One region of the Priestia sp. MDV22-iso46 genome, then DNA from elsewhere that is predicted to be linked to it. Evidence: riboswitches for the same ligand, from Rfam matches in the RefSeq annotation. Region 1 holds a riboswitch; the other holds the start of a gene.
The links. Region 1 has a riboswitch for ZMP and ZTP ahead of AC4NPH_RS02815 (phosphoglycerate dehydrogenase). Riboswitches for the same ligand answer to the same signal wherever they lie in the genome.

Region 1 (3,211 bases):
TCATAGTCTTCTGAAGTCAATTCATTTTTGTTTTTCTTCCAGATCGGTACCATACTGTTGATAACTTGCTCTTCTGTATAATCTTCTAGCTCGTTATCAGAACCTTCTTTAGGACGTTTTTCCGTTATGTCCATTTTAATCGGGTAGCGGATAAAGTCTGAATACTTTTTAATGATCTCTTTTAAACGATACTCTTCTAGATACTCATCATATGTTTCATCTTCTGTATTTTCTTTAATTTTTAAAATGATTTGAGTCCCAACCGTTTCTTTTTCGCAAGGTTCGATTGTATAACCATCGGCACCAGTAGATTCCCATTTATAGGCTTCACCGCTGCCTAACGCTTTACTAATCACCGTTACGACATCTGCCACCATAAACGCTGCGTAAAACCCAACGCCGAATTGGCCGATAATCGTGTGCCCGTCCTTTGTTTCATTTTCGTTTTTAAACGCAAGGGAACCGCTTCGCGCAATTGTGCCCAAGCTGCTTTCAAGCTCTTCTTGCGTCATGCCAATCCCAGTATCCGTAATGGTTAAGATACGGTTAGTTTTATCTGGTGTTACTTTTATGTAATAGCTTTCTTTGTTAAAACGCAAGGACTCGTCTGTTAAAGCTTTGTAATAAATTTTATCGATTGCATCGCTTGAATTTGATAGAAGTTCTCTCAAAAATACTTCTTTTTGAGAATAGATGGAATTAATCATCATCTCTAATAATCGCTTTGATTCGGCTTTGAATTCTTTTTTTGACATAAGAAGTTCTCCTTTCCAAATAGGGCTTGTAAAACAATTAGCACTTGAGTGGATAGAGTGCTAATCACTCTTCTTATTTAACATGTATTAGGATATTTGTCAATATATTAGGAGATTCACTAAAGAGATTAAAAATTAGACTGAAAAAAGCAAACTTTTAAAAAAAGGTTGAACGTTCTGAAAGAGTTTGCTAGAATATACTTAATTTCAAAGACTATGTGTGACTGGCGAAACGCGGATAACCGTGAGGAAGCATATAGTGACGTAGCCGTTCGCCTGGGCAGAGGTAAGGGATTAATACATATCTCTTACCTCTTTCTGTTTAGGGGGAGAGGATATAGAAGTTACCAGACATGTAGGCTAAAAAACCAGACTTTTAAAAAAATTAAAAACGAAGTTCCTTTATTCAAAGGTAAAAACATGTAAAACTACGATGATAATCAGAGGAGAGTACAAAATGAGCACATTAACATTGGAAAAAGTACAAACAATCAAAACATTAAACAACATTGCACAAAAAGGTCTAAATGTTTTTAATCAAGAAGGTTATCAAATTGACAATGACAGCGAAAACCCAGATGCGATTGTCGTGCGTAGCTTTAACATGCACAGCATGGCATTTGACCAAAATTTAAAAGCTATTGCACGAGCTGGAGCAGGGGTTAATAATATACCAGTGGACGCTTGCACGGAGCAAGGTATCGTTGTATTTAATACGCCAGGAGCTAATGCAAACGCAGTAAAAGAAATGGTTTTAACTACAATTATGGCTTCTTCTCGTAACTTATTTGCTGGAGTTGAATGGACAAAAGGATTAGACGGCCAAGGTGATCAAATTCCTAAGTTAGTTGAAGCAGGCAAAAAACAGTTTGTTGGAAAAGAAATCAAAGGTAAAACGTTAGGCGTTATTGGTTTAGGTGCAATTGGTGCTCTTGTAGCAAACGATGCGCTTGATTTAGATATGGACGTAATTGGTTTTGATCCATTCATTTCTGTTAATACAGCTTGGAATTTGTCTCGCAACGTACAGCGTGCAATGTCTCTAGAAGAACTATTTGCAGCATCTGACTATATTACGGTTCACGTTCCATTAACGGACGATACAAAAGGTGTTTTCAATAAAGAAACGTTTAGCATCATGAAACCAGATGTTCATATCTTGAACTTCTCACGCGGTGAGCTTGTAAACGAAGAAGATATGAAAGCTGCTCTTGAAAGTGGAAAAGTTGGCCGATACATTACAGATTTCCCAAATCAAAATGTCTTGAACATGAAAAATGTTGTGCCAATTCCTCATTTAGGGGCATCAACTCAAGAATCAGAAGAAAACTGCGCGGTAATGGCAGCACGTCAAGTGAAAAATTTCTTGGAAACAGGAAACGTTAAAAACTCAGTGAACTTCCCGAATGCATCTCTTCCTTACACTGGGAAAAAACGCGTAGCTGCTTTCCATCACAACGTGCCGAATATGGTAGGACAACTTACGCAAGTATTCTCAAACTACAATTTAAACATCGCAGATATGGTGAACAGAAGCCGCGGTGAATATGCGTATACAATGATCGATATTGACAATCAAGTAAGTGACGAGATTGTGCCTGAGCTAGAAGAAAAAATTGGTCAAATTGAAGGAATTATTACAAGTCGTATTATCTAATTTGGTTCCCATCATATTTTAGTGTTTCAGCCCTAACTTTTCTAAGTTAGGGCTGTTTTTACATGGTGTTTACCTCATATCATTTCCTTTATTCTCATAGCATATAGAAATACCTTTAAAGAGGTGAACGTTTTGTCAGGAGAACTGATAGGAATTTTGATAGGGTCGCTCATCGCGCTGGCAGGAACATTCATTACGTCTGTCGTAGCTATAGTGATGTCGAAAGAGCAATACAAACAAGAGCTTCGCAAAGCATTTATCCAAAAGAAAGTTGATGCCTATACCCATGTGTGTCAAGTTATTCTAGCTATAAAAAATGATTTACTTACAAAAACCGTTTCTTCATCCGGCTTAAACTGGACGGCTCAATCTATTAATAAACTAGCAGATGTGTGTATTACGGAAGGACTATGGATCGATGAAGAAGACAGCAAAAAGTTGGAGGTTCTGCAGAAGCAGCTTTCAAAGTTTGTATTTGATGAAATAGAACTGTCTAGACATGATATCCTCACAACCTGTTATAAAATTGTTGAATATTGTGAAAAAAAGGTAAGGATTCTTCATTTTATGACCACAAAAGAATAGGTGATTACTACTTTAAGAAGTGATAGTAGAAATATTAAAAAAGCATTGGAATATAAAATTACAAAACAATCCGTTTATATACCAGCAGCCGACGAGGACATTAGTAAGTAATGAAGACGGTAAATTTATCTTTTCAAATAACGGTTCCTACGTTATTTTTCTAGTTTCTCCGGGAAATAAAGAAATTAAAGCTGAAATTGCATATAGATGTTTT
Region 2 (3,211 bases), 1.6 Mb from region 1:
AGATCACTTCACCTGTAAGTGGCCACCTTGCCCAGTAAAGCGTCAAGGAAGCAAAAACGAAGCCGCATGGCGCAATAACTGATGCCCCTTTTAAATAAAATGGACGGTAAAAGTGTGAAGCCGTTTTTCTTAATGTTATAAGCGCTACAGGACCCATAATATAAGAGATAAGCGTCGCTACTGAGATCACTTCTGCTAAGACACCCCATCCTCTAAATAAAAAGAGAAACAAGAAGCAAGCTGCTAAATTTAGCCACATAGCTGGGCGCGGGACATTGTAAAGTGGATGAAGAGTACCAAATATCTTTGGCAAGTATCCATTTTGCTGCATCCCGTATAACATTCTAGAAGTAGTTGCCGTATATGTAGCACCTGTGCCGGAAGGAGAAACAAATGCGTCTGCGTATAACACAATTGTTAGCCAGTTAATTCCAAGCGCAATCGCTAAATCAGCAAAAGGAGAGTTAAAATTCAAATGATTCCATCCATCAGCAATTGATGACGGACTTACTGCTCCGATAAAGACAATTTGCAATATAATGTATACAATTCCTGCAATAAAAATTGAACCAATTACAGCTATCGGAATCGATTTATTAGGTGATTTTGCTTCTCCTGCCATATTTACAGGACTTTGAAACCCATTAAATGCAAACACAATACCTGATGTTGCCACTGCCGTTAAAACACTGGCCCATCCGTAAGGTGCTACCCCATGCTCACTTGAAAAGTTTCCACTATGAAAACCAGCAAAAAATAAAGCCCCTGCCGTTAAACCAGGAATAATTAATTTAACAATCGTAATAAATGAGTTTGCTTTAGCAAAGAGATTTACCGTCCAATAGTTCACAAAAAAGTAAACGAATAATAACAAAGACGCAACTGCCAACCCCTTGGACGTTAAAATGCCATTGTCTACTAATTCATGAGTCCAGCGAGCCCATTTCCACGGCCAAGTACTCATATATTGCACAGATGCAATAGCCTCCACTGTTATCGTTGAAGCGATTGAAATCCAGTTAGCCCAAGCAGCCAAAAAACCAATAAATGATCCGTGTGAATACTGAGGATATTTGACCATCCCCCCTGCTTGTGGAAACATCGCGCCCAGTTCAGCATATGATAGAGCAATGGTCAAAATAACCACCATTCCAATAACCCATGAAAAAATAGCCGCGGGTCCCGCAATTTGAGCTGCTTTCCATGCTCCAAACAGCCATCCTGAACCGATAATCGAACCTATGCCTGTCATGGTTAAAGCAAATGTTCCCATCTTCCTTTGCATATTGCTCATCCAAATCTACTCCTCTTCCCTAGGAAAATAAAAAAAACACTTGCGAAATTTTCTCAAGTGTTTGCCCAGGCGCGCGGCTTATACGCTATATGCTCCCCCATGGTCATCCATGTTGCGCCAGTCACATATAGGAATATATTTTTTATCAGTATATAACATTCATTACTATTACTCAATACACAAAAATGTTTACATTACTTTTCTAAAAATAATAAATTATTCGTAAAATTCCGAATTAATCTTCTAAAAATCTCTTTTTAATTATAAAAAGAACTAAAATCCTAACTTTTTCTATTATTTGATTCTTTTACTCCACGAGCAGATCACCTTCTAAAAATTATATTAATATACATTATTCATTTACAAAATAAGAATTAACAGCTATATATCCATAGAATTCTTGCACTAGACCCTTTACTTATATACAATATGAAGAAAAGATACTAAAGGGAACTGCCCACCACATAGCTACGCTTGAAGTGGGAGACTTCTTTTAGGAAAACGTTAAAACCTACATATCATGCACTTCGCAACAAATGAAGTACTTCGAGCAAACTTCTCTGTTTACGCCAGCAAAAAACAGGGAAAATTACGAAAAAAAGATTGTTAGAGGGATGCTTATGAATTATGCAAATGTAAAAGTTCTTTATTTTGATGACGACGGAACCATTCCAAATCACCCTCGTCTTCCAGTTTTGTTGTATGAACACGTATTTATTAGTAAGAAAGCGAAAGTGGAGAGCATTTTTAATTCTCACGACTGGAAAAATAGCTGGGTAGGCGGCATATATGATTTTCACCATTACCACAGCAATTCTCATGAAGCACTAGGTGTAATTAGCGGATCTGCACGTTTAAAACTAGGTGGACATATGGGGGAAAATATCGTGGTGCATGCTGGTGATGTGCTCGTACTTCCTGCAGGTACAGGGCATATGCGTCTGCAGTCAACTGCTGATTTTAAAGTGGTTGGAGCTTATCCAGAGGGCATGGAGTACAATTTACGAACAGGAAAACAAACTGATCGCCCTCACGTATTTGATGAAATTGCACAAGTACCTATTCCTACAACAGATCCTGTTTATGGCGACAAAGGACCATTGACAGAGTGGTGGAACTAGACAAGCACTTATTGTCTAGTTTTTTTATTTGCTTTGTTTTATTCTTTCCATGAATCTCTATTTGAACATACAAATTCTTTTCTTATGATGCAATAGCAATATACTTTATCTCAGCGAAATAACAAAAACTTCCCGGTCAAAACTAAATTTCTTCTTTTCCGTTCTCTTTTTTGCTTCAAGAGCAACTTCGCTTAGATTATCCCCCTTTTTTTCTTGCATAATCATTTCAAATATACTCCCATCATAAGCTCTTTTTTGTTTTTCTAAAAAAATTTCCATAGATTATAACTAAATTTTCAAAAAACTTATTGCTTTACCATGTCAGACTTGCTATCATAGTGAACATTGTTAGATAAATTTTTAGTAGGAGGAGTAAAATTGAACAGAAAATTCATAATTTTTATTTTATTCATCATTCCATTTATTGCTCAATTCGCTTTTTTACCTTTTGTAAATAACATTCATCCAATTATTTTTGGATTACCTCTTTTGCATTTATGGTTATTTTTATGGGTCTTCTTAACGCCTGTGTGTACATTTATTATTTATCGTTTACAAAAATCTTGGGGGGACATTGAATAATGCAAGGAAATTTAACCGCACTTTTAATCACATCAGCAATTGTTCTTGTCGTTATCGCAATTGGCTTTATAGCGGGACGTGACAAATCATCTAGAAGCTCAGTTGAAGAGTGGGCTGTAGGTGGAAGACGTTTTGGAAGCCTGCTCGTCTGGCTTTTAGTAGGAGCAGATTTATATACTGCTTATACATTCCTAGGTCTTACGAGTACAGCTTA

Region 2: another riboswitch for ZMP and ZTP. It lies ahead of aimA (glutamate/serine transporter AimA); the one in region 1 lies ahead of AC4NPH_RS02815 (phosphoglycerate dehydrogenase).

The regions. Positions count from the first base shown of each region.
Region 1 covers NZ_JBZVWT010000001.1:530,421-533,631, reverse strand. Annotated here, with positions in the region: gene htpG (molecular chaperone HtpG) at 1-755, opposite strand, end outside; ZMP/ZTP riboswitch at 966-1,044, shown strand; gene AC4NPH_RS02815 (phosphoglycerate dehydrogenase) at 1,213-2,412, shown strand; gene AC4NPH_RS02810 (hypothetical protein) at 2,545-2,997, shown strand; gene AC4NPH_RS02805 (DUF6143 family protein) at 3,017-3,211, shown strand, end outside.
Region 2 covers NZ_JBZVWT010000001.1:2,162,729-2,165,939, forward strand. Annotated here, with positions in the region: gene aimA (glutamate/serine transporter AimA) at 1-1,294, opposite strand, end outside; ZMP/ZTP riboswitch at 1,351-1,429, opposite strand; gene AC4NPH_RS10975 (cupin domain-containing protein) at 1,915-2,415, shown strand; gene AC4NPH_RS10980 (DUF3311 domain-containing protein) at 2,794-2,997, shown strand; gene AC4NPH_RS10985 (sodium:solute symporter family protein) at 2,997-3,211, shown strand, end outside.